One region of the Nonomuraea longicatena genome, then DNA from elsewhere that is predicted to be linked to it. Evidence: riboswitches for the same ligand, from Rfam matches in the RefSeq annotation. Region 1 holds a riboswitch; each other region holds the start of a gene.
The links. Region 1 has a riboswitch for cobalamin ahead of ABD120_RS35310 (ABC transporter substrate-binding protein). Riboswitches for the same ligand answer to the same signal wherever they lie in the genome.
Positions count from the first base shown of each region.

Region 2: linked by a shared signal. The riboswitch ahead of ABD120_RS03360 (ribonucleoside-diphosphate reductase subunit alpha) and the one ahead of ABD120_RS35310 (ABC transporter substrate-binding protein) in region 1 are both predicted to bind cobalamin.
Region 3: linked by a shared signal. The riboswitch ahead of cobN (cobaltochelatase subunit CobN) and the one ahead of ABD120_RS35310 (ABC transporter substrate-binding protein) in region 1 are both predicted to bind cobalamin.
Region 4: linked by a shared signal. The riboswitch ahead of ABD120_RS23075 ((2Fe-2S)-binding protein) and the one ahead of ABD120_RS35310 (ABC transporter substrate-binding protein) in region 1 are both predicted to bind cobalamin.

Region 1 covers NZ_BAAAHQ010000049.1:5,975-13,696, reverse strand. The annotation lists gene fxlM (methyltransferase, FxLD system) at 1-686, opposite strand, end outside; gene ABD120_RS35330 (Fe-S cluster assembly protein HesB) at 894-1,181, shown strand; gene ABD120_RS35325 (acetylxylan esterase) at 1,206-2,183, opposite strand; gene ABD120_RS35320 (ArsR/SmtB family transcription factor) at 2,298-2,660, shown strand; gene ABD120_RS35315 (bile acid:sodium symporter family protein) at 2,720-3,586, shown strand; cobalamin riboswitch at 3,582-3,773, shown strand; gene ABD120_RS35310 (ABC transporter substrate-binding protein) at 3,874-4,863, shown strand; gene ABD120_RS35305 (FecCD family ABC transporter permease) at 4,902-5,891, shown strand; gene ABD120_RS35300 (ABC transporter ATP-binding protein) at 5,888-6,679, shown strand; gene ABD120_RS35295 (GNAT family N-acetyltransferase) at 6,743-7,722, shown strand, end outside.
Region 2 covers NZ_BAAAHQ010000001.1:749,682-757,403, forward strand. The annotation lists gene glmS (glutamine--fructose-6-phosphate transaminase (isomerizing)) at 1-1,294, shown strand, start outside; gene ABD120_RS03340 (cytochrome P450) at 1,281-2,483, opposite strand; gene ABD120_RS03345 (hypothetical protein) at 2,525-3,898, opposite strand; gene ABD120_RS03350 (helix-turn-helix domain-containing protein) at 3,967-4,548, shown strand; gene ABD120_RS03355 (tripartite tricarboxylate transporter substrate-binding protein) at 4,598-5,545, shown strand; cobalamin riboswitch at 5,570-5,771, shown strand; gene ABD120_RS03360 (ribonucleoside-diphosphate reductase subunit alpha) at 5,869-7,722, shown strand, end outside.
Region 3 covers NZ_BAAAHQ010000004.1:241,836-249,557, forward strand. The annotation lists gene ABD120_RS06425 (cobyrinic acid a,c-diamide synthase CobB) at 1-817, shown strand, start outside; gene cobN (cobaltochelatase subunit CobN) at 772-4,362, opposite strand; cobalamin riboswitch at 4,393-4,584, opposite strand; gene ABD120_RS06435 (precorrin-3B synthase) at 4,601-5,842, shown strand; gene ABD120_RS06440 (precorrin-8X methylmutase) at 5,839-6,459, shown strand; gene ABD120_RS06445 (precorrin-2 C(20)-methyltransferase) at 6,489-7,722, shown strand, end outside.
Region 4 covers NZ_BAAAHQ010000023.1:398,258-405,979, reverse strand. The annotation lists gene ABD120_RS23090 (hypothetical protein) at 1-273, shown strand, start outside; gene ABD120_RS23085 (hypothetical protein) at 520-1,833, opposite strand; gene ABD120_RS23080 (MFS transporter) at 2,021-3,427, opposite strand; cobalamin riboswitch at 3,644-3,822, shown strand; gene ABD120_RS23075 ((2Fe-2S)-binding protein) at 3,859-4,539, shown strand; gene ABD120_RS23070 (MATE family efflux transporter) at 4,553-5,836, shown strand; gene ABD120_RS23065 (TetR/AcrR family transcriptional regulator) at 5,833-6,441, shown strand; gene ABD120_RS23060 (NAD(P)H-binding protein) at 6,438-7,280, shown strand; gene ABD120_RS23055 (MerR family transcriptional regulator) at 7,332-7,722, opposite strand, start outside.

The DNA of each region.
Region 1 (7,722 bases):
TAGGGCCGTTCGGTCTCGGGGCCGGCCGAGGGGCCGCGCAGCCGCATGAACCCGGCGGGCACGACGCTCACGCTGCGCCAGTGGCCGTCCGCGCGTTCGAAGGCGGCCGAGACCTGGACGCCGCGCAGGTCCAGCGGGACGACCAGCCGCCCGCCGGGGGCGAGTTGGTCCGACCAGGCCGGTTCGAGGTCCCAGACGCCGACGGTGGCGATGATCCGGTCGTACGGCGCCCGCTTCGGGAACCCGAGGGCGCCGTCGGCCCGCTCGACGCGCAGCCGTGCCGTGCCGATGCCCGGATATCCGGCGCGGGTGAGGTGCGCGCGGGCGCCGTCGACGAGGTCGGCGTCGATGTCCACGCTGACGACCTCGCCGCCGGGCCCGGCCAGGCAGGCCAGCAGGGCGGCGTTGTAGCCCGTGCCCGCTCCGATCTCCAGGACCCGGTCGCCCGGCCGTACCCGGAGTTGGTCGAGCATGACGGCCATGATCGCGGGCTGGGAGGAGGAGCTGATCGGCAGCCCGCTGTCGTCGCGTTTGGTGACGATGGGCTCGTCGCGGTATGCCTCTCGCGGGTCCATGCCGGGCAGGAACAGGTGCCTCGGCACCTCGCGCAGCGCCGCGACCACCGGCGCGCTGATCGGTGCGTCGCGCAGCAGGCGGGCTACGAGGGCCTCACGCAACCGCCTCACCTGATGATTATCCCCCTTCGTCTGACATCCGATGGGAGATCCGGCGCGATTGCCGCTTCGTGACGCTGTGTGACCCTCAGCTGACCGAGAAGTCGTCATGGAGGACGAGCCCCGCTGCGGCCGGATTTCCCGGCGGCCGATGATTGAGGTGGTGAATCGGGGGAAGGGCAGGCAACTCAAGTTCGTCGAAACAGAGGAGGAGCCATCGTGCTCACCCTGACACCTACCGCCGCCCAGGCCATCCGCGACCTCACGGCCACGGCGCCCGAGCCGCAGCAGAGCGGTGTGCGCATCTCGTCCAAGAGCGAGAACGCCGGTTCGCTGACGCTGACGCTCGCCAACGCCCCGGAGCCGATGGACGCGGTGGTCGAGACGGAGGGCGCCCGCGTCTACCTCGACCCGGTCGCCGCGACCCTGCTGGACGACAAGGCCCTGGACGCCGGCGCCGACGACCAGGGCGGGGTCTCGTTCCTCGTCACGGACAAGCCCGCATGAGTTAGCGGCTATGGCGGCGGCTGCTCAGTCGCCGAGCAGTTTGTGCAGGTAGCGCAGTTGCTCCTCGCTCTGGAAGCCGCCGCCGCCCTCGTGCCCGTTCCACGGCCAGACGGTGATCTCCTTCGGCCCCCGCCAGTGGTTGTAGGCGGCGAAGACCGTGGACGGCGGGCAGACCTCGTCCATGAGCGCCACGGAGTACAGCGCGGGCGCGGTGGCGCGGGCGGCGAAGTTGAGGCCGTCGAAGTAGGCGAGCGTCCGGAAGACCTGCTCCGCGCTGCCTCGGACGCCGGCCAGGAAGCGCACGATCTCCTGGTACGGGTCCTGTCCGGTGATCTCCACCGCGCGGCTGATGTGGCTGAGGAACGGCACGTCGACGAGCGCGGCCAGGACGTCGGACCGCAGGCCCGCCACCGCCTGCGCGATGGCGCCGCCCTGGCTGCCGCCGGAGACCACGATGCGGGCCGGGTCCACGAGCGGGTGGGCGGCGGCGACGTCCACCGCGCGCACGGCGTCGGTGAACACGCGCCGGTAGTAGTAGTCGCGGGGGTCCATGATGCCCCTGGTCATCATGCCCGGCGCCTGCGCGTGGGCGCCGCCGTGCGGGTCGCCGGTGATGCCCGGGCTGCCGGCGCTGGCACCGCCCTGTCCGCGTGTCTCCACGACGAGGACGGCGTAGCCCGCCGTGGGCCAGAGCAGGTGGTTGTGGGGGAAGCCGCGCCCGCCGCCGTAGCCGATGTAGTGCATCACGCACGGCAGCGGGCCGCTCGCGCCGCGCGGGGCGAGGAACCAGCCGCTGATCCGGTCGCCGCCCCATCCGGCGAAGGAGGCGTCGAAGACGTCCACGCCCGCGTACGGCAGGTCGCTCCGGACGTACTCGGGGTCCAGGGGGTGGTTCGCGGCCTCGGCCAGGGTCTGCGCCCAGAAGGCGTCGAAGTCGGCGGGCTCGTCGCGCTCGGGCCGGTAGTCGCGCAGGCGGTCAAGCGGAAGGTCGAACAAGGTCACGGCAGCTCCAAACCGCAGTAGTTCCTGACATTTCAACCCATGGAACCTAAGGAGCGCTATGGACCTTTCATATAAGAGTTGACTTATATAAGTTACCGCTGCATAGTCGGCGGCGTGCACGCATTCGACGTTCTCGGCGACCCCGTCCGCCGCCGGATCCTCGAGTTGCTCGCCGGCGGCGAGCAGACCTCGGGCGCGATCACCGCCGCCGTCCGGGCGGAGTTCGGCATCTCGCAGCCCGCCGTCTCGCAGCATCTGCGGGTGCTGCGCGAGTCGGGGTTCGCGACCGTCCGGGCCGAGGGCGCACGGCGGCTCTACGCCGTCCACGCGGATCCCCTGCGGGAGGTCGACGCGTGGCTGCGGCCGTTCCGGCGGTTCTGGTCGCAGCGCCTCGACGCCCTGGCCACTGAGTTCGCCCGGAGCAGGCCCGAACGACGCCCTGGTTCGGCCCTGGAGCATGACGGGCCGGAGGGGTAACGTCACACCATACCGCCGAATACCGATATAGGCGGTATGAGCGACTGGAATCCCCCCACATGAACCTCGCCACCCTCGTACTGCCCCTCGCACTGGCCGTCATCATGTTCGGACTGGGCTTGGGGCTCACCGTCGCAGACTTCCGCCGCGTCCTCGCCCACCCGAAGGTCAGCGTGATCGCACTGACCTGCCAGGTGCTGTTACTGCCCGCGATCTGCCTGCTCCTGGTCCTGCTGTTCGACCTGCCGCCGGTGCTGGCGGTGGGCATGATGCTGCTGGCCGCCTCGCCCGGCGGCACCTCCGCCAACCTGTACAGCCATCTGTTCGGCGGCGACGTGGCGCTCAACGTCACCCTGACCGCGATCAACTCGGTGGTGTCGGTCTTCACGCTGCCCCTGGTCGCCAACCTCGCGCTCGGCCACTTCATGTCCGGGGACGGCGCGCTCGGGCTGCAGTTCGACAAGAGCGCACAGGTCTTCGCGCTGGTACTGGTCCCGGTCGCCGTCGGCATGCTGGTGCGGGCGAAGGCCACCGCCTTCGCCGAGCGCATGCACCGGCCGGTGAAGATCGCCTCCGGCGTCATCCTCGCCCCGGTGATCATCGGCGCCGTCGTCCAGTCGTGGGACGTCATCAGCGCCCACCTCGGCGACGTCGGGCTGGCCGCGCTGTCCTTCAGCGTCATCAGCCTGGCGATCGGCTACGGGGCGCCGCGCCTGGCCGGGGTCGGGCACCCGCAGGCCGTCGCCTCCTGCATGGAGATCGGCATCCACAACGCCGCGCTGTCGATCACGGTCGCCACCGGGATCCTGGGCAACCCGCAGATGGCCGTGCCGTCGGCCGCGTACGGGGTGGTGATGTTCTTCACGGCGGCAGCGGCCGGCTTCCTCCTCAAAACCCGCCAGACGAGGAGGATTAGCGATAAATGATGGGCTATGCGAGCATTGCCGGGTAGGCGACGGCGGAACGAGGAAGCCGGTGTGAATCCGGCGCGGTCCCGCCACTGTGATCGGTGAGCGAATCCCGACAAGGCCACTGCCCTCCACAGGGGTGGGAAGGCCGGGACGAGCGTCGACCCGAGAGCCAGGAGACTCACGCGGTCGCCTCCTCAGGAAATTGGGGCGGATCTCCCCAAGAGAGGACGGTGCTCGTGATGCGGGGTGCCCGCGTGTCCGCTTACCGGAGATCCGGCTCCTCGCACAGAAGGACGCCGTTCATGACGAGCCGACGCTCGCTAACCCTCCTCGCGCTGACGACCTCCGCCCTGCTCGCCTCCGGATGCGGCGGCGCCGCCCGGCCCGCCGGGCAGGCCGGAGCGCCGTCGAACGCCCCCGGCTTCCCCCTCACCGTCACCAGTTGCGGTGTGAACACGACCTACGAGCGGCCGCCCCGGCGGGCCGTCGCCCTCAACCAGCACGCGACCGAGATCCTGCTCGCGCTCGGTCTGGAGAAGTCGATGGTCGGCACCGCCTTCCTCGACGACCGGATCCTGCCGGAACACCAGGCCGCCTACGACCGTGTCAAGGTCCTCGCCGACAAGTACCCCTCGTACGAGGCGCTGCTCGCGGCCGAACCCGACTTCGTCTACGCGGGCTTCAAGAGCGGCTTCGACGGCAAGGAGGGCAGGGGCCGGGACGCGCTCGCCAAGGCGGGCATCGACACCCACGTCAACTCGGAGGAGTGCCCCGCCGGGCCGGTCACCGCCGAGCAGGCCGAGCAGGAGATCCGCACCGTCGCGAAGATCTTCGGCGTGCCCGAGCGGGCCGAGAGCTTCGCCTCCGGGATGCGCAGCACCCTCGGCGGCGTCGCCCAGCGCCTCGGCAAGACGGAACCGATCAAGGTGTTCGTCTACGACAACGGGGACAAGACCGCCTTCACCGCGGGCGGGGCCGGGATCGGCAACGAGATGATCAGGCTCGCCGGTGGCGAGAACGTCTTCGCCGACATCCGGAAGAACTGGGCCGACGTCTCCTACGAGCAGGTCGCCGAGCGGGCGCCCGACCTCGTGCTCATCTACGACTACGGCGACACCTCCGTCGAGGACAAGAAGAAGGCGCTGCTGGCCAACCCGGCGCTCAAGGACGTGCCCGCGATCCAGAAGCAGCGATTCGCCGTGCTGCCGCTGTCGTCGGCCGTGCTCGGCGTCCGCGTGCCCGCCGGGGTCGAGACGCTGGCCAGGCAGTTCCACCCGGACCGTTTCGAGTGACCCGCCGCCGTCCGCCGTACCCGCTGGTTCTCACGACCATGACGGCGGCCCTGCTCGCGGCGGCCACCGCCGGCGTCGCCGTCGGCTCGATCAGCCTGCCGTTCGGCGAGGTGTGGGGCATCGTGCTGCACCGCCTCCATCCCGCCCTCGCCGAGCCGACCTGGACCGCCGTCCGCGAGACCATCGTCATGGACGTGCGGCTGCCGCGCGTCCTGCTCTGCGCCGTCGTCGGAGCGGGCCTCTCGGTGTCCGGCATGGCGCTCCAGGCACTGGTGCGCAACCCGCTGGCCGACCCCATGCTGCTCGGCGTCTCCTCCGGCGGCACGCTCGGCGCCGTCTGCGTGATCGTCCTCAACGTCACCGTGTTCGGGATGTTCTCCCTGCCGCTCGCCGCCTTCGCCGGAGCGCTCGGCGCGCTCGCGCTCGTCTACTTCCTGGCCCGCTCGGGCGGGCGCATGACCACCGTCCGGCTGGTGCTCGCCGGGGTGGCGACGGCGGAGGTGCTGCTGGCCGTCGCGAGCTTCCTCATCGTCACCTCGGACGACCCGCACAAGGCCGACTCCGCGATGCGCTGGATGCTCGGCGGGCTCGCGGGCACCACGTGGGACCTGCTGTGGATCCCCTCCACCGCAGTCCTCCTCGGCACCGGCGTGCTCCTCGGCGTGAGCCGGCCGCTCAACCTGCTGCTGGCGGGCGAGGAGGCGGCCGCCTCGCTCGGCCTCGACGTGCACCGCTTCAGGAGCGCGCTGTTCGTGCTGGTCGCGCTCATGGTGGGCACGATCGTCGCGGTCAGCGGGTCCATCGGGTTCGTCGGGCTCATGCTGCCGCACGTCGTGCGGCTGCTCGTCGGCGCCGACCACCGGCGTGCCCTGCCCGCCGTCGCGCTGCTCGGCGCCGGCTTCCTCATCGCCGCGGACCTGGCCGCGCGCACCCTCATCGCCCCCGAGGAGATCCCCATCGGCATCCTGACCGCCGTCGTCGGCGGCCCCTTCTTCCTGTGGCTGATGCGGCGGAGGGCGGCCCAGTGACCGGAGCAGGGACCGGGGAACTGCGGGCCCACGCCGTGAGCGTCGTCGTGGACGGCAGGGCGCTGGTGGCCGACGTCGACCTGACGGTCTCACCCGGCGAGGTCGTCGCGCTCGTCGGACCCAACGGTGCGGGGAAGTCCACGCTGCTGCGGACCTTCTACCGCGCCCGGCGGCCCACCTCCGGGCGGGTGACCCTCGACGGGGAGGACATCTGGGGCATGAACGGGCGGCGGCTGGCGCGCGGCCTCGCCGCCGTCCTCCAGGACGCGCCCGGTGAGTTCGAGCTCACCGTGTACGACGTGGTCGCCATGGGGCGCACGCCGTACAAGCGGCCCTTCGAGGGGGACGGCGAGCAGGACCGGGGGATCGTGCACCGCGCGCTCGCGGAACTCGACGTCGCCGGGCTCGCGCGGGCACCGTTCGACCGGTTGTCCGGCGGGGAGCGGCAGCGGGTGCTGATCGCACGGGCGCTCGCCCAGGAGGCCGGGACGATGGTGCTGGACGAGCCGACCAACCACCTGGACCTGCGGCATCAGCTGGACGTGCTGCGCCTGCTGCGGCGGATCGGCGTGACCGCGCTGGTGGCGCTGCACGACCTGAACCTGGCCTCGGCGTTCTGCGACCGGGTCTGCGTGATGGACGGCGGGCGGGTCGTGGCGGACGGGGCACCGTCCGAGGTGCTCACGGCGGACCTGCTCGCCGAGGTGTATCGGGTGCGGGCGGTGGTCGATCCGCACCCGAGAACAGGGGCGCCGCAGGTCAGCGTGCTTCCGGACGAAATGGGGTGAGCCTCGCGGAGGTGGGCGAAAAGCAGGTGCGCCCGGCGGACGCGCCCGCGTATCGTGCGGCCAGTGAGTGACACGGTGAGTGACACCCTGACCTTCGCCGACCTCCCCGAAACCGCGATCGACCACGCCCTCGACCTGATCGACCTGGTCTTCCACGACAGACCCGACGAGGACGCGCGCGAGCGGCACCGCGAGACGCTGCGCGGCTGCCGCCGGATCGGCGCCTACGACGGGACGCTGCTCGTGGGGGTGCTGGCGGCGCACGCCTTCTCCATGGCGGTGCCGGGGGGCGAGCTGGACTGCGCGGGCGTGACGTTCGTCTGCGTCGCGCCCACGCACCGGCGCCGGGGCGCGCTCACCGGCATGATCGGCGAACTGTACCAGGGCTGCCTGGAGGCGGGCCGGCCGCTCGCCGCACTCTGGACCGAGGAGGCCGCCATCTACGGCCGCTTCGGCTTCGGCCCCGCCACCCACGGCGTCAACGTGGAGATCGACACCGAGCATCCGCTGGAGCTGCGGATCGAGCCGGACCCCCGCCCCCTCCGCCTGGTGCCTCCGGCCGAGGCACCCGCGCTGCTGGGGCCGTACTTCGAGCGGACCCGCGCCGTTCGCGCCGGCCGGGTGGCACGTTCCACCGACCGATGGGCGGAGGTCTGGCTGGCCGACGACGACGAGGACGACGACGAGTTGTCCCCGCCCAGGATCGTCGCGCTCGGCGACCCGCTCGCCGGGTATGCGATCTACCGCACCAAGTCGGGCGACGACGCGGGCTTCGCCCGGATCGACGAGCTGGAGGCCGACACCCCCGCCGTGGCGGCCGCGCTGTGGCGCTACCTCGCCTCCATCGACCGCGTCGGACGGCTGCGCGCGTGGGGCCGTCCGCTGGACGACCCGATCCTGCACTTCGCGGCCGACCGCGATCACGTGCTGACGCCGAGCCTGTTCCCCGCGCTGTGGGTACGGCTGGCCGACGTGCGCGCGGCGCTGCTGGGCCGTACGTGGGGGGCCGACCTGGACCTCGTCCTGGACGTCCGCGACCCCAT
Region 2 (7,722 bases), on a different contig from region 1:
CCCCATCGTCATCGGCATCGGCGAGAAGGAGATGTTCGCCGCCTCCGACGTGGCCGCGCTCGTCAGGTACACCCGCCAGGTCGTGCACCTGGAGGACGGCGAACTCGCCGTGCTGCGCGCCGACGGCTTCCACACCTTCGCCAGCGGCGGCCTGGAGACCGCCAAGGAGCCGCTCACCGTCGACGTCGAGGCCGGTCACTACGACACCGGCGGCTACGAGCACTACCTGCTCAAGGAGATCTCCGAGCAGCCCGAGACCGTCGCCCGCACCCTGAGTGGCCGTCTCGACGAGCGCTTCCACATCGCCCACCTGGGCGGACTCAACATGGACGCCCGCGAGACCCGGTCCTTCCGCCGGGTGAAGATCATCGGCTGCGGCTCCGCGTACTACTCGGGCCAGATCGGCGCCCAGCTCATCGAGGAGCTGGCCCGCATCCCCGCCGACGCCGAGCCCGCCAGCGAGTTCCGCTACCGCAATCCCGTCGTGGACCCCGACACGCTGTACGTCGCGATCAGCCAGTCCGGCGAGACGTACGACACGCTGGCGGCCGTCCAGGAGCTGAAGCGCAAGGGCGGCCGCGTGATCGGCATCGTCAACGCGGTCGGCAGCGCCATCGCCCGTGAGGTCGACGGCGGCATCTACCTGCACGCCGGCCCCGAGGTCTCGGTCGCCTCCACGAAGGCGTTCACCTCGACCGCCATCGCGTTCGCACTGCTCGCGCTGCACTTCGGCCGGGTGCACGACCTCTCGCCCGCCGAGGGCCGCCGCATCGTGGACGGCCTGGCCAAACTGCCCGCGCAGATCGAGGAGATCCTGGAGCAGGGCCCCGCCATCGCCGAGCTGTCGCGGAAGTACGCCGTCCACCCGAGCATGATGTTCGTCGGCCGGGTGCGCGGTTACCCGGTCGCCCGCGAGGGCGCGCAGAAGCTCAAGGAGATCTCCTACATCCACGCGGAGGCCTACCCGGCCAGCGAGCTCAAGCACGGGCCGCTCGCGCTGATCGGCCCGGAGCTGCCGACGGTGGCCATCGTGCCCGACGACGAACTGCTCGACAAGAACCTCACCACGCTCGGCGAGATCCGGGCCCGCGGCGGCAGGGTGCTGATGATCGGCCACCGCGAGCCCGGGGCGAAGCTCGCCGACGATGTGATCGTGGTGCCCAGGAACGAGATCGAACTGGACCCGATCCTGCTCACGATCCCGCTGCAACTGCTCGCCTACCATGCGGCCGTGGCGCTGGAGCGCGACGTGGACAAGCCGCGCAACCTCGCCAAGAGCGTCACCGTGGAGTAGCGCTCTTGCGTACCAGTACGGCCAGCGGCCGGTTGACGGAGATGCCGGACGTCCACGCGATCGTGTCGGCCGGTACGGCGAGCGCCAGGCCGGGCATGCGCCGTACCATCGCGCCGATGAACTCCTGCACCTCCGCGCGGGCCAGGTTGGCGCCCAGGCAGTAGTGCGGGCCCCGGCCGAGGGACATGTGCGACTGCGTGAAGGTCCGCTCGATGTCCATGACCTCGGGGGAGGGGAAGACGGCGGGGTCGGAGTTGGCGCCCACGAAGGAGGCGATCACGCCCTCGCCCCTCCTGACGGTGCCGGAGGGCAGGTTCACGTCCTCGGTGGCGACCCGGATGGTCAGGGTGTCGCCGGGCACCTCCACCCGGAACAGTTCCTCGGTCGCACGGGGGATCAGCCCGGGGTCGGCGACCAGCCGTTCGTAGTGGTCGCGCGGATCGAGCAGCCGCACCGCGATGCGCCCCATGATGGAGCCGGTCGTCTCGTGCCCGGCGAGGAACAGGCTGAGCGTCATGCGGACCGGTTCCACCTCGGTGAGCTGGTCGGTGCCGTCCCTCGCCTCGATCATCGCGGTGAGCAGGCCGTCGCCGGGCGCGCCCCGGTGCTCGGCGATCACCTCGGCGCAGTAGGCGCCGAACTCCATGGCGGAGACCGCCTTCTCCTCCTTGCTCAGCGAGGAGGTCGACAGCAGCGTCTCCGACCAGCGGCGGACCCGCTCGAAGTCGATGCCGGGCACGCCCATGACCTCGCAGATGACCTGGACCGGCAGCGGGAAGGCGTAGTCGGCGACGAAGTCGAACTCCTCCGGCAGCCGGTCGGCGAGGTCCTCGGCGAGGCGGCGCAGCCTCGGCCGCCAGCCGTTGACCTGCCTGGGGGTGAAGGTGCCCGACATCAGCCTGCGCAGCCTGGTGTGCTCGGGCGGGTCCATGCCGATCAGGGTGCCGGGCGACTCGGTGAGGGTGTAACCGGGGTACATGCGGGGCGCGCCGGGGTAGTTGAGGTCGCGGCTGAACCTCGGGTCGGTGAGGACCATGGAGACGTCCTCGTAGCGGGTGGCGATCCGGACGGTGTCGCCGCTCGGGACCCTGACCTCGCCCAGCGGCTCGTTCTCCCGCAGGGCGGCGTAGCGGCCGGACGGTGTTCCGCGTGGACCGCAGGTGAACGGGAAGTGCTCGTTATCGGCCATAGATCGGACGTTAACCAGCGATTCCCGTCCTGATAAGGGCCTCACGGCAGCAGCAGGCCCCAGTAGAGGCCCCATGGCACGAGGGCGGCGGCACCGGTCAGCAGGAGGCCGAGCCGTACCCGCTCGGAGCCGCGCGCCCGGCGGGCGGCGCGCACCACGAACGCGGCCGCGACCAGCGCCGACACCGCGAGAGCCTGCAGCGCCAGCCAGACGAGCGGCCGGCCGGCCACGAGCGGGCCGGGTGCGGCGAGCTTGGCGCCCGTGACGGTCGTGTACATCAGGTACGTCAGCGTCCCGGCGACCGCGACGGCCGCCGAGGCGGCGAGCAGTCGCGCGGCCCGCCCGCCCCGGACGCGGCGGCCGCGCAGCCGGCGGACCGGCGCCCACACGGGGTAGCCGCAGAAGGCGGCGAGGAAGAGCAGCAGCGCGCCCGCCTGCACCGGGCCGGACTCCCACCAGGCGAGCGGCGGCACGGGCACCGAAGGCGAGTCCTGGCGGGGGAGTTCGCCCACGGTCTCGGCCTCGGGCAGGTCGCCGGAGGTGACGCGCCCGACCCAGTCGCCGACGGCCTCGGCGTACCCGGGGGCGAGTTCGGGTGCGCGGGTCACGCCGCCGTCGGGGGTCGCGTGGGCGCCGTGGTCGGCGCCGGGCAGGTAGCGCAGGGTGTAGGCGCGGTGCCCGAGGCTCGCGGCGAGGAGGGGCGGGTTCTCCTGCGGCGGGGTGAGCAGGTCGGCGGAGCCCCAGATGCCGAGCACCGGCCGGCGTACCTCGGCGAGCACGCCCTGCGCGTCGTGGTACGGCGCAGCGAACAGTCCCGCCCCCGCGAGCAGCCGGTAGAAGGCGGGGACGGAGCGTCCGGGCAGGGGCCCACGCACCCCCGCCTTCCGCAGCCCGGCGCTCACGGCCCAGGTCTGCTGGCGCAGCGGCCGCATGGCGTTGCCGCCGACCATGACGACGAAGGCGACGTCGTCGGAGCGGGAGGCGGCGAGGGGGGCCACCCAGCCGCCCTCGCTGATCCCCCAGAGGCCGACCTTGCGCCGGTCGACGCCTTCGCGCCCGCGCAGCGCGGCCACCGCGCCGAGCGCGTCCCCGGCCAGTCGCCCGTAGTCGCGGGTGGTCAGCGAGTAGCCCTCCGCGCGCTTGTCGTAGACGAGCACCGCCATGCCCTGCCTGGCGAACGCCTCGGCCTCCGTCATCAGCTTGGCCCGCTTGACGCCGGTGCCGGAGCCGTGGACGAGCACCATGCCTGGCAGCGGGCGGTCGGCGCCCTCGGGGGACAGGACCGTGCCGTGCAGTTCCTTCCCGTCGTCGGCGCGGAAGGAGACGTCGGATCTGTTGAGGCCGTCGGAGGCGGCGGCAGGGGCGGCGGGGAGGAGGGCGCAGGCGAGGGCGAGCGCCGCGATCAACTTCTTCACATCGCAGACAATACTCTGCAGAGAAGTCTCGGCAAACACTTCTCTGCAGAAAACGTTAGGCTCGGCCCATGACGGACGCGCGCGAGCAGCCCCTGCTCCTCGACGACCCCGAGCGCCTCAAGGCCCTGGCCCATCCGATGCGCCGCCGGATGTTGTCGCACCTCAACGCCCACGGCCCCGCCACCTCCACCACGCTGGGCGAACTCCTCGGCGCCAAGACCGGCACCACCAGCTACCACCTGCGCCAACTGGAGAAATATGGCTTCATCGAGGAGATCCCGGAGCGCTCGACCGGCCGCGAACGCTGGTGGCGCAAGGCCGAGACCCCGCGCGACATCCGCACGCCCACCTTCCAGGAGATCGACCCCGCCGACCGCGCGGTGCTGGCGGAGTTCCACCGCGTCGGCCTGGAGGAGGACCGCCGCCTGCTCGACCGCTTCCCCGCCGCCTACCTGCGCGACCCCGCCTGGGCCAAGGGGTCGCGCGGCTTCGCCCGGATGACCGAGACGGAGTTCGCCGCCTTCTACGAGGAGTACATCGCGCTCCTGCTCAGATACAGCCACGACGCGGACACCGCGCCCCCCGGCGCCCGCCCGCTCCACATCCGGCTCTTCGCCCTCCCGGCCGACGAGCCCGCCGACGAGAGCTGAGGTGTAACCCGTCGCCATCTGTAAATAACCCCAGGTGACGGGGGTGGGGATGCGGCGTAGGCGGTTGTTCGCTCTGGGGCTCGGGCTGGCCGCCTGCGCGGCCGGCTGCGGCGTCACGCGCAGCGGTGGAACAGGCGGCGGCACAACGGGCGACGCCCTCGGCCGAGTCTCCGTCGTCCCCGGCGACCCCCGCTGGGAGGTCATGGCGCGCACCCTCTACCGCACCATGCGCCGCACCGGCGTGCCCGCCGCGGGTACCGGCGGCCAGACCACGATCACCGTCACCGGCCTGTACGGCCTGGCCGCCGCCGAGATCGGCGGCCACGGCTCCCTCCAGGAGACCACCACCCCGCTGGCCAGGCTGACCGGCCACGTCGAGGCCGTGATGGTCCCGGCCAACTCCCGCTTCAAGCACTTCGACGACCTCGCCGCCGACCTGCTGTCCCAGCCCGACCGCGCCTACCTGGCGGGCGGCCCGGTCGGCGAGCCCGACCACCTGCTGTTCGGCCTCATCGCCCAAGGGCTCGGCGCCGACGCCCGCCGCATCGACTACACCGGCTACCCCGGCCAGGACGAGGTGGCCACAGCCCTGCTCGGCGGGCACGCGGCCGCCGCCACCGGCAGACTCGCCGACTGGCGGGGGCCCGTGGAGCGGGGCAGGGTGCGCGTGCTGGCCGTGTCGTCGGCGAACCGCGTGCCCGGGGTGGAGGCCCCCAGCCTCCTCGAATGCGGGGTGCGCATCGACTTCGCCGACTGGTGCGCCGTCGTCGGCCCCGGCCGCATGGACGCCGGGCGCCGCGCCGCCGCCGTGAGCCTGTGCGAGAGCGTCGCCGGGTCCGGCCCTTGGCAGGAGGCCTGCCGCGACGGTGGCTGGGACTCGATCCCGCTGACCGGCGACGGCTTCGCCACCTGGCTGGCGGCGGAGTCCGTACGGACCAGGAAAGTGCTCAGAGATCTGGGCCTGCTCGACACACCGGGCACAACATACCGGGGGTAGTTGCGACGGCCGCCACTAGATGTAGGATCCTGCACTGTCGCTGGTTCGCCCCCTCGGGGGCGGAGCAAAAGGGAACCTGGTGTGAATCCAGGGCTGCCCCGCAGCGGTAAGCGGGAACGACCGCCGTCACACGCACTGGATCGCGATCTGGGAAGCGACGGTCAGTAGGACTCTCTCGTGAGAGACGCCCGTGAGCCCGAAGACCTGCCGGTGACCGTACTGTCCAGGGCCTCGAGGGAGGGCCCGGGGGTCTGGCGGCGCCCGCGCGGTGTGCCGCCGCGCTCTCGTGTCCTCAGCGGGGAAGCTCGCGAGGAGTGTTGCACGTGACGCAGATCGCCCAGGTCGATCGTCGGCTGGCCATCGAGGAGGCCGCCGCCAGAGTGATCGCCGACCCGGCCAACTCCCGGGTCGCCGCCCGGCTGCTGGCCGAGGAGATCGCCGACGAGGCCGCCGAGCACGGGGTCCGTACGTTCTCCGAGTCGATCGCGGCCACGCACGCGGCGGGACTGATCCAGGACACCCTGGCCGCCTTCGTCGCCAGGAACGACGCCGAACTGGACGCGCTCGTCGACGAGGAGGCCGACGAGCGCTTCGAGTACTTCGGGATGCGCACGGTCTACGACCGCTATCTGCTGCGCCACCCCACCACGCGCAAGGTGCTGGAGCGTCCCCAGCACTTCCTGCTGCGCGTCGCCTGCGGCCTGTCGGCCTCGGTCGCCGAGGCGGCCGAGCTGTACGCGCTCATGTCCTCGTTGTCCTACCTGCCCTCCTCGCCCACCCTGTTCAACTCCGGCGCCCGCCGCCCGCAGCTGTCGTCGTGCTTCCTGCTCGACTCGCCGCGCGACGACCTCGAAGGCATCTACGACAGGTACGGCCAGGTCGCCAGGCTGTCCAAGTACGCCGGCGGCATCGGCATCGCCTGGACCCGGGTCCGCTCGCGCGGCTCGCTGATCCGGGGCACCAACGGCCATTCCAACGGCATCGTGCCGTGGCTGCGCACCCTCGACGCCAGCGTCGCCGCCGTCAACCAGGGCGGCAGGCGCAAGGGCGCCGCCTGCGTCTACCTGGAGACCTGGCACGCCGACATCGAGGAGTTCCTCGAACTGCGCGACAACACCGGCGAGGAGGCCCGCCGCACCCACAACCTCAACCTCGCCAACTGGGTGCCCGACGAGTTCATGCGCCGCGTCGAGGCCGACGAGGAGTGGTCGCTGTTCGACCCCAAGGAGGTCCCCGACCTCACCGACCTGTACGGCGAGGCGTTCACCACCGCCTACCGCGCCTACGAGGCCGCCGGCCGCCAGGTTCGCCGGATTCCGGCCCGCACCCTCTACGGCCGCATGATGCGCACCCTCGCCCAGACCGGCAACGGCTGGATGACCTTCAAGGACGCCGCCAACCGCACCTCCAACCAGACGGCCAGGCCGGAGAACGTCATCCACCTGTCCAACCTGTGCACCGAGATCCTGGAGGTGACCAGCGACGGCGAGACGGCGGTGTGCAACCTCGGCTCGGTCAACCTGGCCGCCCACCTCGCGGGTGACAGCCTGGACTGGACGCGGCTGCGGGCCACCGTGCGGACCGCGATCCGCTTCCTGGACAAGACCATCGACCTGGGCTTCTACCCGACGCCCGAGGCCGAGGCGGCCAACCTGCGCTGGCGGCCGGTGGGCCTCGGCGTCATGGGCCTGGCCGACGTGTTCTTCGCGCTGCGGCTGCCGTTCGACTCGCCGCAGGCGCTGGCGCTGTCCACGCGCATCGCCGAGGAGATCGCGCTGGCCGCCTACGACACCTCCGCCGACCTGGCCGTCGAGCGGGGCCGCCACCCGTCCTACGGCGACACCCGCGCGGCCCAGGGCGTGCTGCACCCCGACCACTTCGGGCTCGGCGCCTCGCCCGCGTGGACGGCGCTGCGCGAGAAGATCGACAGGACCGGGCTGCGCAACTCGCTGATGATCGCCATCGCGCCGACCGCCACGATCGCCTCGATCGCCGGCTGCTACGAGTGCATCGAGCCGCAGGTGTCCAACGTGTTCAAGCGTGAGACTCTGTCGGGCGAGTTCCTCCAGGTCAACCGCTACCTCGTGCGCGATCTGCAGGAGCGCGGGCTGTGGAACCAGGAGGTCCGCGACGCGATCAAGCGCGCCGACGGCTCGGTCCAGGACCTGCCGCAGGTT
Region 3 (7,722 bases), on a different contig from region 1:
CGTCCTGGGTGCGATCCGCCGCGACGACGCCGTGGAGACGCCCTCCCGCCACCTGGGACTCATCCCGGCCGCCGAGCGCGAGCAGGAGGCGGTCGCGGCGGTCGCGCGGCTGGGCGGACTGGTCGCCCGCTCGTGCGACCTCGACGCGCTCATGCGCCTGGCCCGTACGGCCCCGCCGCTGCCGGGCCGTACCTGGGAGCCGCCGGGTTGTCCACAGCCTGTGGACAGAAAGGTCGTGGCGGTCGCCGGAGGCGCCGCGTTCACGTTCGGCTACGCCGAGCACGTCGAACTGCTGCGCGCGGCCGGGGCCGACGTCGCCGTCTTCGACCCCCTCCACGACGAGCGCCTGCCGGACGGCGCCGGCGCCCTCGTCGTGGGCGGCGGTTTCCCCGAGGTGTACGCGACGGAACTGGCCGCCAACACCCGCCTGCGCGAGCAGGTCGCCGCCTTCGACGGTCCCATCGCCGCCGAATGCGCGGGCCTGCTCTACCTGTGCGAGGAACTCGACGGCCGCCGCATGTGCGGGAGGGTGCCGGGAACCGCCAGGATGACGGCCAAGCTCACCCTCGGCTACCGGGAGGCCGTCGCCACCCGGGACTCCCTGCTCACCAGGACCGGCGAGCGCTACCGGGGCCACGAGTTCCACCGCACCGTCCACGACGGCGGCGGCGAGCCGCTGTTCCGCTGGGAGGGCGGCGCCGACGGCTACGGCGACGCCCTCCTCACCGCCTCCTACCTACACCTGCACTGGGCGGGACGGCCGGAGCTGGCTCAGCGGCTCGTGTCGTCCTCCAGGTCGCCCTCGGTCTTGAGGTAGACCTCCTGGAGGTCGCGCAGCGTGTCGGGGTCCGGGTGCTCCCACATGCCGCGCTCGGCCGCCTCCAGCAGGCGCTCGGCGATGCCGTGCAGCGCCCACGGGTTCGACTTGGCCATGAACGCCTGGTTCTCCGGGTCCAGGACGTACGTCTGGGTGAGTTTGTCGTACATCCAGTCGGCCATCACGCCCGTGGTCGCGTCGTAGCCGAACAGGTAGTCGACCGTCGCCGCCAGCTCGAAGGCGCCCTTGTAGCCGTGCCTGCGCATCGCCGCCAGCCACTGCGGGTTGACCACGCGGGCGCGGAAGATGCGCGAGGTCTCCTCCGACAGCGTGCGGGTGCGGACCGCGTCGGGGCGGGTGCTGTCGCCGACGTACGCGGCCGGGGCCCGGCCGGTCAGCGCCCGCACGGTGGCGACCATGCCGCCGTGGTACTGGAAGTAGTCGTCGGAGTCGGCGATGTCGTGCTCGCGGGTGTCCACGTTCTTGGCCGCGACCGCGATCCTGCGGTAGGCGTTCTCCATGTCCTGCCTGGCGGGCACGCCCTCCAGGTCACGGCCGTAGGCGAAGCCGCCCCACACGGCGTACACCTCGGCGAGGTCGGCGTCGTCGCGCCAGTTGCGGCTGTCGATCAGCGGCAGCAGCCCGGCGCCGTACGCGCCCGGCGCGGAGCCGAAGATGCGCATCGTGGCTCGCCGCTCGTCGCCGTGCGCCTCCGACCTGACGTGGGCGCGCACGTAGTTGTCCGCGTCGGACTCCTCCAGCCCTGCCACCAGCCGTACGGCGTCGTCGAGCATCGCCACCACGTGCGGGAAGGCGTCGCGGAAGAAGCCGCTGATGCGCACGGTCACGTCGATGCGGGGACGGCCCAGCTCGGCCAGCGGGACCGGCTCCAGCCGGGTCACGCGGCGCGAGGCTTCATCCCATTCCGGACGCACGCCGAGCAGGGCCAGCACCTCGGCCACGTCGTCGCCCGCCGTCCGCATCGCACTGGTGCCCCACACCGACAGGCCGACCGAGCGGGGCCACTCGCCGGTGTCGGCGCGGTAGCGCTCCAGCAGCGAGTCGGCCATCGCCTGGCCGGTCTCCCACGCCAGCCTGCTCGGCACCGCGCGGGGATCGACGGAGTAGAAGTTGCGGCCGGTCGGCAGCACGTTGATCAGCCCGCGCAGCGGCGAACCGCTCGGCCCGGCCGGGACGTACCCGCCGTCGAGGGCGTGCAGCAGGTGGTCGATCTCGTCCGTCGTACGGCGCAGCCTCGGCACCACCTCGGTCGCGGCGAACACCAGGATGCGCTCGACCAGTTCGTCCGGTCCGTCCAGCACCTGCGCGACCACCCCGGCGGCGGCCGACGGCTCCCAGCCGCCCTCCTCCATGGCCTCGACCAGCGCGCGGGCGGTCGCCTCCGCGCGGTCCACCTCGCCGAGGGCGGCGCTGCCGTCCTCACGTAGTCCGAGCGCCTCGCGCAGGCCGGGCAGGCTCTCCTTGCCCGCCCACATCTGCCTGGCCCGCAGCATGGCCAGCACCAGGTCCACCCGTACGGTGCCCTCCGGCGCCTGGCCGAGTACGTGCAGGCCGTCGCGGATCTGCGCGTCCTTCACCTCGCACAGCCAGCCGTCCACGTGCAGCAGGAAGTCGTCGAACTCGGTGTCGTGCGGCCGGTCGGCCATGCCGAGGTCGTGGTCGAGCCGCGCGGCCTGGATCAGCGTCCAGATCTGGGCGCGGATCGCGGGCAGTTTGGCCGGGTCCATGGCGGCGATGGTGGCGTGCTCGTCCAGCAACTGCTCAAGTCGTGAAATATCGCCGTAAGTCTCGGCGCGGGCCATCGGCGGCACCATGTGGTCCACCAGCACCGCGTGCGCCCGCCGCTTGGCCTGCGTGCCCTCGCCCGGGTCGTTGACCAGGAACGGGTAGATCAGCGGCAGGTCGCCGATGGCCGCGTCGGTGCCGCACGAGGCCGACATCCCGGCCGACTTGCCCGGCAGCCACTCCAGGTTGCCGTGCTTGCCCACGTGGATCATCGCGTGCGCGCCGAACTCCGCCGACAGCCACCGGTAGGCCGCCAGGTAGTGGTGGCTGGGCGGCAGGTCGGGGTCGTGGTAGATGGCGATCGGGTTCTCGCCGAAGCCGCGCGGCGGCTGCACCATCACCACGACGTTCCCGGCGCGCAACGCGGCCAGGACGATGTCGCCGTCCTGCACGAACAGCTCGCCGGGCGGCGGGCCCCAGTGGCGCTCCATGCCGTCGCGCAGGTCGGCGGGCAGTGTGTCGTACCAGGTGCGGTAAGTCTCTGCGGAGATCCGCACCGGGTTGCCCGCGAGCTGTTCGTCGGTGAGCCAGTCGGGGTCCTGGCCGCCCGCCGCGATCAGCGCGTGGATCAGCGCGTCGCCGTCCTGCTCCGCGACGCCGGGGAAGCCCGCGCCCAGGTCGTAGCCCGCCTCCGCGAGCCTGGCCAGCAGTTTCACCGTGCTGGCCGGGGTGTCGAGACCGACGGCGTTGCCGACGCGCGAATGCTTGGTCGGGTACGCCGACAGCATCACCACCAGCCTGCGCTCGGCGGGCGGCGTGTGCCGTAGGCGGGCGTGCCTGACGGCGATGCCCGCGACGCGGGCGGCGCGTTCGGGGTCGGCGACGTACACGGTGAGGCCGTCCTCGTCGACCTCCTTGAACGAGAACGGCACGGTGATGATCCGGCCGTCGAACTCGGGGATCGCGACCTGCGAGGCGGCATCCAGCGGCGACAGGCCGTCGTCGTTGTCCTCCCACGCCTTCCTGTCGCTGGTCAGGCACAGGCCCTGGAGGATCGGCACGTCGAGTTCGGCCAGCGCCCCGACGTCCCACGCCTCGTCGTCGCCGCCCGCACCCGCCGTCGCGGGCCGCGACCCACCGGCGGCCAGTACGGTCACCACCAGCGCGTCCGCCCGCCGCAGCGTGTCGAGCAGCTCCGGTTCAGCGGTACGCAGCGATGAGCAGAAGACCGGCATCGCCTGGCCGCCCGCGTCCTCGACGGCCGCGCTGAGCGCCTCGACGAAGCCGGTGTTGCCCGCCATGTGGTGGGCCCGGTAGTAGAGGATGCCGACGACCGGGCCGTCCTGGGTGTGGGCGGTGCGTTCCAGCGTCCCCCAGGCGGGGGCGGCCACGGGCGGCGCGAAGCCCCGGCCGGTCAGCAGCACCGTGTCCGACAGGAAGGCGTGCAGTTCGGCCAGGTTGGCGGGGCCGCCGTGGGCGAGGTAGGCGTGGGACTCGGCGCAGACGCCGCCGGTGACCGTGGACAGCTCCATGAGCTCGGCGTCCGGGGCCTGCTCGCCGCCGAGGACGACCACCGGCCGGTGACCGTTCAGCAGGACGTCGAGACCCTCCTCCCAGGCACGCCTGCCGCCGAGCAGGCGGACCACGACCAGGTCGGTGCCCTCCACGAGGGCGGGCAGGTCCTCTGGCAGGAGCCGCGCGGGGTTGCCGAGCCGGTAGTCGGCGCCGCTGGCGCGCGCGCTCAGGAGGTCGGTGTCGGAGGTGGAGAGCAGCAGGACGGTACGGCTGTCGCCAGGCAAGGGGAGTCCTCCCTCGGGGTCCTCGCCCCGGTCGTGGGTGTCACGACGGCAGAAGTCTCCTGGCTCCCGGATCGACGTTCACCCCTGACCTTCCCGCCCGTCGCCGGGCAGTGGCCTGTGGTGGGGGTCGCTCCCCGGTTACAGTGGCGGGACCGCACCGGTTTCTCACCGGTTTCCTCCTGTGCCGTCGCCTACCGCTGAGCCTACGGCACAGGGAAGTGGCGTTACCATCCTCTCCGTGTCCATAGCCGACTTTTCCGGACGTAATGGGCCAGATGCCTGTCCGGGGGCGCTGCAGGTGCACCAGGCCGCCGACGGGCCGCTGGCCAGGGTCCGCCTGCCCGGCGGGCGGATCACCGCTGCCCAGTTGCTGGTGCTGGCCGGGCACACCGAGGTGGTCGAACTCACCTCGCGGGCCAACGTCCAGGTCCGCGCGCTGCGCTCACCGACGGACTTCGCACGGCGCCTCGCGGACGCGGGGCTGCTGCCGTCGCCGTCACACGAACGCGTCCGCAACATCATCGCCTCCCCGCTGGGCGGGCGCGGAACGGTCGGCGTGCTGGACACCGACCCCCTGGTCGAGGCGCTGGACGCCGCCCTGTGCGGGAACGCGCGATTGGCCGGGTTGCCGGGGCGGTTCCTGTTCGCACTGGACGACGGCAGCGGTGACGTGACCGCGCTGGGCGCCGACGTGACGCTGGTCCCCGCCGCCGGGCTGGGCGCCGACGTGAAGCCCGTGCCCGAAGCCGCGCTGGATGCCGACGTGACGCCGGTATCCGGCGTCGGGCTGTTGCTCGCCGGGGAGGACATCGGCCTGCGCTTTCCCGTTGAGGAGGCCGTGGCGCTGATGATCGCGGCGGCCGAGGCGTTCCTGGATGTGCGCGGCCCCGACGGCGCCTGGCGCATCGCCGAGCTGCCCGACGGCCCGGCGCGGGTGGCGGCCCGATTGCGCGAGAACCTGTCGGCGGCCGGTCTCGGGGTGTCCGGGGACAGGTGGGCGCCTTCTGTCGCCGGGCCTGATCGGGGAATCCGGCGGGCCGGGGCCGTGGGGCTTCGGGACGGGCGGGTGGCGCTGGAGGCCGTGGTGCCGCTCGGGCGGCTGACCGCCGTACAGGCCCGAGTGCTGGCCCAGGTCGCCGAGTCCGTACGGTTGACCCCCTGGCGTACCGTCGTCCTCCTGGACCTCGACCCCCAGCACGCCACCGACCTGGCACTCCGGCTGCAACAAGCCGGACTGGTCACCGATCCCGACTCCTCGTGGACCGGGGTCACCGCCTGCACCGGCCGCCCCGGGTGCGCGAAGGCCCTCGCCGACGTACAGGCCGATGCGGCCGCGTGGGTGCGGGCGGGCCGTGGCGGTGCGGGCGGTGGCGAACTGCCGGTGCACTGGGCGGGGTGTGAACGGCTGTGCGGGCTTCCGCGCGGTTCGGTGATTCAGATGGTGGCTACCCCGGACGGGTATCAGGAGAGGCAGCAGTGACCGACTACATCCGCGACGGCGCCGAGATCTACCGGCAGTCGTTCGCCACCATCCGCGCCGAGAGCGACCTCACCGGCCTGCCGCCGGACCTCGCGCAGGTGGCCGTCCGGATGATCCACGCCTGCGGGATGACCGACCTGGTCACCGACCTGGGCTGGTCGCCGGGCGCGGTCGCGGCGGCCCGGACGGCGCTGCGGGCGGGCGCGCCGATTCTCTGCGACGCGATGATGGTCGCCTCCGGCGTCACCCGCAGCAGGCTCCCGGCGGACAACGAGGTGGTCTGCACCCTGTCCGACCCCGCCGTACCCGGGCTGGCCGAACGGCTCGGCACCACCCGCAGCGCCGCCGCCCTCGAACTGTGGCGCGACCGCCTCGACGGCGCGGTCGTCGCGATCGGCAACGCGCCGACGGCCCTGTTCCGGCTGCTGGAAATGGTCGAGGAAGGGGCGGGACGGCCCGCCGCGGTGCTGGGCATCCCGGTGGGGTTCATCGGCGCGGCCGAGTCCAAGCGGGCACTGGCCGACAGCGATCTGGAACACCTGGTGGTGCACGGCCGCCGAGGCGGCAGTGCGATGACGGCGGCGGCGATCAACGCCATCGCGAGCGAGCGGGAGTAGACGGCGTGAGCGATGCGGAGAACCCGGCCATGACGGAAACCGGCGGACAGGCCCCGGCGACGGCGGGCGGCGACGGGGCGGGCGTGGCGGTAGGTGCCGGGCGGTTGTACGGGGTCGGGCTGGGGCCGGGGGACCCGGAACTGGTCACGGTCAAGGCCGCGCGGCTCATCGGCGTGGCCGACGTGATCGCCTACCACGCGGCCAGGCACGGACGGAGCATCGCCCGGTCGATCGCGTTGCCGTACATGCGGGAGGGGCAGGTCGAGGAACTGCTGCTGTACCCGCTGACCACCGAGACCACCGACCACCCGGGCGGCTACCAGGGCGCGCTGGACGACTTCTACGTGGAGTGCGCGGCCCGGCTGGCCACCCATCTCGACGCGGGCCGTACCGTCGTGGTGCTGGGCGAGGGGGATCCGCTCTTCTACGGGTCGTACATGCACCTGCACAAGCGCCTGGCCCACCGCTACCCGACCGAGGTGGTGCCGGGCGTGACGTCGGTGAGCGGCGCGGCGGCGGTCCTCGGCCGTCCGCTGGTGGAGCGGGACGAGGTGCTGACCGTCCTGCCGGGGACGCTTCCGGCCGAGGTCCTGTCCGAACGGCTGGCGGCCACGGACTCGGCGGCGGTGCTGAAGCTGGGCCGTACGTTCGAGAAGGTCCGCGACGCGTTCGCGCAGGCAGGACGGCTCGACGACGCCTGGTACGTCGAGCGCGCCACGACCGGCGCCGAGCGGGTTGCGCCGCTGAAGGACGTCGACCCGGACACCGTCCCGTACTTCTCCCTGGCCCTGCTGGCCAGCCCGGCCGAGCGCACCTTCGTCCCCGAGCCGCTCGCCTCTGAGCCGCTCGCTTCCGGGTCGGTCGCTTCTGAGCCGGTCGCCCCGCTCGGGCAGTCCTCGCACGGCGACCGTCTGCCGACAGGCACGCCCGGCGAGGTGGCCGTGGTGGGGCTCGGACCGGCCGGGCGGCCGTGGCTGACGCCGGAGGCGCAGGAGGCGCTGGCCGCCGCGACCGACCTGGTCGGTTACGGGCCGTACGTGGACCGGGTGGCCCAGAACCCGCGCCAGGAGCGCCACCGTACGGACAACCGGGTGGAGGCCGAGCGCGCCAGGCACGCGCTGGAACTGGCCCGGGAAGGACGCCGGGTGGCGGTGGTGTCGTCGGGCGACCCCGGCGTGTTCGCGATGGCCAGCGCGGTGCTGGAGGTGGCCGCCGACTTCCCCGACGTCCCGGTACGGGTGGTGCCGGGACTGACGGCGGCGC
Region 4 (7,722 bases), on a different contig from region 1:
TCCGGCTCCTCCTCCGCGTCGGGCGTCGACAAAGCCGCCTTCATCGAGAAGTTCAAGGAAGACCCGGAGATGAAGGAGCTCCTCAAGGACATTCCGGAAGACGTGGCCACCTGCATGCTCGACCTCGGATGGGAATCGGCACAGAAGTACGATCCCGCCAAGCTCAAGTCCTTCGTCGAAGGGAAAATCACGATGGACGAGCTCGGCAAGGAGGACAAGTCCACGGCGGACGAGAACATCGCCAAGGCGGAGAAGTGCGTCAAGAAGCCGTGACCTGACAGCACATCAGGACGGCGCGCGGCTCCCGCATAGTTCCACCGCCGACGGGATTCACGAACGACTCTCGCGGGCGAGCCGCTCCACGCGAGCGTGCAGCGCCTCGTGGACGGGGTCCACCGCCCGAGGCCGGTGGTCCCCGCAGCGAGTACGACCGTCGCGACCCGCCCGGTGTCGAGCACCTCCCGGAGGGCGGCCCGCCGTCATGCGCCGGTTCGGGCGGTGGGGCGGCGGCCGGCCGCGTCAGTTCTGGATCCTGCCGTAGACCGTGAGGTCGCCGTCCACGCACAGGCCGTTGTAACCGTCCGTGGTGATCTTCTGAGTGCCGTCGTAGGAGACGCTGAAGTCGCCCTCCACCGACAGGCCGCTCTTGCCGACCGTGGTCATCTTCTCGGTGCCGCCGTAGGAGACTCTGAGGTCGTGGTTGGCGGAGAACCAGCCGTTGACGTCGCAGTCGCCGTTGGCCGTGAGACCGCCGTTGACGGTGAGGGCACCGTTCAGCGTCGTGTAACCCGAGGCCACGATGGCTTCGGTGGCGAGGTCCCCCGCGACGTTGCAGTCACCGTCGATCTGACAGTACTGCTCGACCGTCACAGATCGGGCCTCCACCGTGTCGGCGGTGAGCCCGTCCGAGACCGAAAGCCCGTCGTTCGCCGACAGTCTGCCGTAGACGGAGACGCTGTCGTTCGCGGTCAACCCTCCGTAGACGGAGAGGCCGTCGTTCGCGGTAAGCGCCCCGTAGACGCCGAGTTGTCCCTTGACGGTGAGTTCGCGGAGGGTCGGGTTGGTGACGGTGACGGTGACGGTGGCGTACCGGTCGGCCGTCTCGAATCCGGTGGCGCCCTTCTTGGACGCCTTCAGGCTGAAGGTGGTGTCGTTGGCGATCACGCTCGCCGGAATGGTCCAGGAGGTCTCGACGCCTTCGTGGAGGACCGTGCCGTCGCCGTCGTACAGGTGGAAGGAGTCTCCGTTGCTCTCCCAGGTGAGGAGCGCCTGGTCGCCGGCGTTGAACTTCGTCTTGGGGACGGTCGGCCGCTCCGGGCTGCAGGCCAGGAAGCTGTGCAGGTAGAAGGGGGGCTCTGCGGTCTCCCAGGTCAGGTCCTGGGGCGCCTTGCGGGTGCAGTCGCCGCTGGCCGTGCCGGAGGTTTCGGTGACCGAGCAGGTGAGCGTGCTGCCGGGGTCGGCGGCCACGTTGCCGGTGATGCTGATCTTCAGCGGCGTGTCGATGAGATCGAACCCCGGTATGGGCGGGGGCTGGAAGACGACGTGGTAGTAGTTCGTGGCCGCGTCGAGGCCGAGTTCCCGCCCGCTTTTCACTTCGGTGGAGGCGGGGTTCCACTTGCCGGCGATCGAGGATTGCGGGTTCTCCGTGAACCAGGCGCCGCCGTCGTCCGGTGCGCTGACCGGGACGGCGACGTCGATCTTGTCGCAGTAGACGTTCCGCCCGGCCGGGCTGGAGACGGTGATGTCGATGGTGTTGGCCGAGGGTTTGTCGGCGGTGCCCGCCTGGAGTGGCGCGGTGCTGGTGCTGTAGTGCAGCAGGGGCGCGTCAGGCATGGTCTGCCTTCCTTGTGGGTTGGCCGCAGAAGAGTGGGGTTGGCTGCAGAAGATCGCCCTCCTGATCCAAACGCCGGTATTGGAGCGTGACAAGGGGAGACAAAAGGGGCTCTTTAGTGATGTTCTCCGCGCCTTGACAAGGCATCGTCCGCCCGCACGACCGTGCGGGCGGATCGGCACTCGGCGGCTATCGGGCGGACCCGGCCGGGGCCTGCCGGGCCCGTGCATGCGGGCGCAGCACGGTGAAGACCACGAGGACGGCGGCGGCCAGCAGCCCGGCGCCGAGCGTCAGGCCGAGCGCGTACCCGGCGTTCAGGGACTCCGCTGTGACGACCTGCCCGGTACGGCTCTGCGCGGCGGTGCCGAGGACGGCCAGCCCGAGCGAGGCACCGAGCTGCCTGGAGCTGTTGAGCAGGGCCGAAGCGGTTCCGGCCTCATGGGAGGCGACACCGTTGGTGGCGGTGGAGACGACCGGGGCGAGGCAGAGCCCGAAGCCGACCCCGGTGGCGATCGAGGGCCCGAGGACGTCGGCGAGGAAACCGCCGTCCGGGCTGATCAGGCCGAACCAGGCGAAGCCGAGCGCGGTCAGCGACCCGCCGACGATCATCAGAGTGCGCGGCGGGAACCGGTATCCGAGCCTGACCGCGAGGACGGAACCGGCGATCACCCCGAGGGCGAGCGGCAGGAACGAGACCCCCGTCAGCGCCGGACCGGTCCCGAGCACACGTTGCAGGTAGAGGGACATGAAGTAGAAGGCGGCCGACATCGCGGCACCGGCCAGGAGGCTGAACAGGTTCGCGCCCGCGACCGAGCGGTTGGCGAACAGGCCGAGCCGGATCAGCGGCTCGCGTGCGGTGGTCCGTTCGACGTGGACGAACGCGGCCAGCAGGACGGCGGCGAGCCCCAGCGTGCCGAGGGTGATCGGCGAGGTCCACGAGTTCTGGTCGGTGCTGACGACGCCGTACACCAGCAGGCTCATCCCCGAGGTGGCGAGGACGGCGCCGAGCACGTCGGGACGTCCGCCACGCTCCGGAGCGGGGCCGGAGGCGATCCGCCAGGCCAGGGCCAGGGCGCAGGCGGCCATCGGCACGTTCACGAACATCACCCAGCGCCAGCCCGCGTACTCGGTGAGCAGGCCGCCGATCAGGACGCCGAGGGCACCGCCCGCCGCGTTCGTCGCGCTCCAGATTCCGAAGGCGCGGATGCGGGCCCTGCCCTCGGGGTAGGCGGCGGCCAGCAGTGCCAGCGCGGCCGGGGCGAGGACGGCGGCGCCGACGCCCTGCACCGCGCGGGCGGCGACGAGGTGGCCGGGCTCCTGGGCGAAGCCGCCGGCCAGTGAGGCGAGGCCGAACACGGCGAGCCCGAACAGCAGGACCCGCCTGCGTCCGTACCGGTCCGCGGCCTTGCCGCCGAGAAGGAGCAGCCCCCCGAAGGTGAGCGCGTAGGCGTGGATCACCCAGGTCAGGCCCATCGGGCCGAAGCCGAGCCCGGCGGCGATCTGCGGGAGTCCCACGTTCACAACCGACAGGTCCAGCGAGACCATGAACTGGACGACGGCCACGGCGGCGAGGGTGGTCCCCGGCCGGCTCAACACCGCGCGCTCCCCTGGTCCGGTCTCACATCGCGGAACTCTCTTGTATGCATGCCGGACATCGTGGCCGTCGTACCGGTCGGCGGTCGTCGTGCCGAGGGAGACTTCTCGGCCTGGTACCGGGGAAGTAGGACCGGCTCGGATACTCCCTGAGGAGTAGTGGCGGTCGTGGCGTACACCAGGGGGCCGATGACAGGAGCCTCGCCCTCATATGTCGGTATATGTCACGATGGATCATGTAGGCGAGCGCGGAACGAGGAAGCCGGTGCGAATCCGGCGCGGTCCCGCCACTGTGACCGGCGAGCGGACCCCGAGCATGCCACTGCCCCGAGGGGCGGGAAGGCCGGGGTGAGCCTCGACCCGGGAGCCAGGAGACTCACGCGGTCGCCTCCTCGACGAACTGGGGCGGATCTCCCCGGAGAGGAGCGGAACGCATGCGGTACGACCTGGTACCGGCACCCGAGAGCACGGTCCGGGCGGCCCTCGACGGGGTCGCCTCGTTCGCCCCGCACGTCGGCGGCGACCCCGCCGGATGGCACGACGTGCGCACGGACTACGAGCGCGGCTTCACCGACCTGGTCACGGCCACCGCGGAAAGGTACGGCACCGGCGAACTGCGCGTCGGCGCCTCGATCGCCCAGTTGGGCCACGCCGCGCGGCTCTGGTTCCCGGTCGTCGGCGCCGTACTCGTCCACGGGGTGATCCCCGACCTGACCCGCCTGGACCGCGCCGACGACGGCCCCCGCGTCCGGCTGTCCGTCGTGTCCGGCTGGCACGCCGGGACGGAAGAGCAGGTCGCCGGCCTGCTCTACGACATGGTGGTCGGCGACCACCTGGACGCGCTCGCCCGGGGTCTGCGGGTGAAGGTCGCGCACGGCCTGCTGTACGGCAACGCCGCCTCCGCCCTCGCCGAGGCGGGCCGCGCCGTGGTGAGTGCCCGGCCGGACCTCGCCGAGCCCGCCACCCGGCTGGTCGACCGGCTGCTCGGGCACGGCGGCCTGGCGGGCAGGGGTGCGCTGGTCTCCCCCGAACTGGCCTTCCGGCGTACCACCTGCTGTCTCTACTACCGGGTACCGGACGGCGGCAAGTGCGGCGACTGCGCGCTCGGGACGTGACCCGGTGAGGAGGATGTGGGCGCTGACGGTGCCGCTGCTGGTGGCGGGCCTGACGCAGATCATCGTCAACATCGTGGACACGGTCATGCTGGCCAGGTACTCCACTGCGGCACTGGGTGCCTTCGCCCTGGCCTCGCCGGTGTACCTGGTCGCCCTGGTCGTGGTGCGGGGGTGGGCGACCGCCGTGCAGATCACGGTCGCACAGGCCCACGGGGCCGGGAACCCGGCGGCGGTGGTGCGGATCGTCCGGGTGGGCCTGGCCACGTCGTTCGGTGCCGGAATCGCCGTCGGTGCCGTGCTCGCGGCCGTCGCCGAGCCGGTGCTGATCGTGCTGGGCGCCCCTCCGGAACTGGTCGGCCCCGGGGTGGCGTACCTGCGGGTACTGGCGTTCGCGGTACCGTTCGCCGCCGCGTCGTTCACTCTGCAGAGCGCCTGTTCGGGGATCGGGGTGACGCGGGCGGCCATGTGGCACGCGCTGCTGGTCAACGCGGTGAACCTGCCGCTCGGGCTGTGGCTGATCTTCTCCGCCGGGCTCGGCGTCACCGGGGCGGCGCTGGCCACGCTGGCCTCCACCTCGGTCGGTGCCGCCTTCCTTCTGGTGTACGCGCGGGCCCGGCTGCCGCGCGGCACCGGTGCCGGTTTCGACGGCGCCCCGGTGGCCGGGCGGCTCTGGCGGCTCGGCTGGCCGGAGATGGGCGCCATGGGGATCGGCTACCTCAACGAGGCCCTGATCGCGGGTTTCGCCGCCCGGATGGGTACTCCGGAACTGGCCGCCTACCGTGTCGTCGACAACCTGCTGCTGATCGTCTTCACCGTCATGGCCTCGGCGTCGGCGTCCGTGTCCATCCTGGCCGGGCAGGCGGTCGGCGCGGGCCAACCGGAGCTGGCCGTCCGGTGGCGGCGTACCGGCCTCCGACTGCTGCTGCTCGTGTACGCCGGACCGGCGGCCCTGATCCTCGCCGGTGGGACGGCGCTGCCCACTCTGTTCGCCGGCGGTCCGGAGGTGGCGGCGCTGGCGTGGTCGGCGGTGCCGCTCGCCCTGTTGAGCCTGGCGCCGATGGTGCCCGCCATGGTGTACGGCAGCTATCTGCGGGCCCTCGGCGACACCCGGTCGGTGATGATCGCGAACGTCGCCGGCGACTACCTGGTGCTCCTCCCGCTGAGCTGGCTGCTGGGGGTGCACCTCGGCCTCGGGCTCACCGGGATCTACGCGGCGTGGATCGCCTTCGCGGTCATTCTGACCGCACTGCTCCGGTTCCGTATCGCCGTACCGGTTCGTGATACCGTACGGTCATGATGACTGCTGTGGAGCGAAAGCGGCGGGCGGGCGGGGACAACCGCGTCCGCGTGCTCGACCAGGTGGTGTCCGTGCTGGTGGTGCGCGGATACGAGCGCACCCGCTTTCGCGATGTGTCCGAGGCGAGCGGAGTCGCGGTGAGCACCCTGCAGGGCTACTTCGGCTCCCGCGAGGACATGCTGATCGAGGCCCTCCAGCACTCGACGACCACCGAGGTCGCCGAGATGGAGCGGCTCGCCGAAGGCTTCGAGGACCCGTGGCGGCGGCTGAGCGCGCTCGCGGAGCGGGGGCTGGCCACGCCGGTGCCGGTGTGGCGGATGCTGATGGAGTTCTGGACCGCCGCCGCGCACGACGAGGAACTGCGCAGGCACAGCGAGCGGCTCGACGAGCGCTACCGCCGCCCCTTCGTCTCCGCCGTGGAGCGCGGTGTCGAGGCGGGGACCTTCACTCCTCGCGACAGCGCCGGCGCGGTGGTCGACGTCCTGATCGCCGCGATGGACGGCCTGCTCTACCCGCGTGTCCTCGGCATCGGGCGCACCCCGGCGGAGGACTACCACCGGGTCGTCATGGCGCAGCTGGCCTGGTCGCTGGGGGTGGCGGAATGACAGTCCTGGTGACCGGCGCGAGCGGCAAGGTCGGGCGGCGCGTGGTCGACGCGCTCACCCGGCGCGGCCGCCGGGTGCGCCCTGGGTCGCGCCGCAGCGCCGTACGGCTGGACTGGGCCGACCCGGCGACCTGGCAGCAGGCCCTCGACGGGGTCGAGTCGGTGTTCCTGCTGGTCCCCGGCGGCGATGACGGACACCGGTCGGTGGCGGGCGTCGGCGAGCGCGTCGTGAGCTTCGTGGAGGCGGCCGAGTCGGCGGGGGTCGGCAAGATCGTGCTGATGACGGCGCTGGGCATGCAGTACGCGCCCGCCGAGGTCGAGCAGCGGGCGGTGGAGCTCCGGGTCATCGGCGGCGCGATGAGCTGGACCGTCCTGCGGCCGAACTGGTTCTTCCAGAACCTCACCGAAGGCCCGCTCCGCGCACTGGCCGAGGCGGCGGACGGGACGCTGCGCGTACCCTGCGGCGACGCGGCGGTGAGCTTCATCGACGCCCGCGACATCGCCGACGCGGCCGCGGAAGCGCTGCTGGGCGCGCACGGCGGACGGGAGTACGACCTGACCGGCCCGGACAGCCTCACCTTCGCCGAGGTCGCGGGCCGATGCGCGCGGGCCACGCTGCCGATCCGGGGCTACGAGCCGGTCGACGACGAGGGGTTCCGGCAGGCGGCCGCCGCCCTGGGCTGGGACGGCGACTACATCGACACGGTCAGCGGGCTGTTCGCGGCCATCGCCTCCGGAGCCGCCGCCGACGTCACCGATGACGTCCCGGCGCTGCTGGGGCGCCCGGCGTACCACTTGGACGACTTCCTGCTCGGCCTCCCGCCAGAACAGGGAAGATGAAGATCGATCTGCGTCCCTGCCAACCCTCGGTACTGGAGCCGGCCAGGTGACTCACTCGGCCAGGGCGAGTACGGCGCTGAGCGCTGCGCCCCCGTCGAGCAGGGCTCTGGAGCGCGCCGCGATGGCGGCGGCGCGGGCGGCCAGCGCGGCGGCGACCTCCTCCGACCGGCGGGCCGGCCGCAGCTCCGGCATGAGGGCCCGGATGGCCGGGATGCGGTATCCGGCCTTGCGGAGCTGGTGCACGATCCGCGCGTCCCGCACCTGGGCCGGGGTGTAGACCCGCACCGCCCGCGCGGGAGCGCGGTCGGGGACGACCAGCCCCTCCGCGTGCCAATGGCGCAGGGTCGAGGGGCGCAGGCCGAGGGCGTCCGCCAGTTCCGAGACGTTCATCGCGTCCGACGCGCGCACGTCCGCGATCGGCTCGGCGGAGATCGCCCGCGCG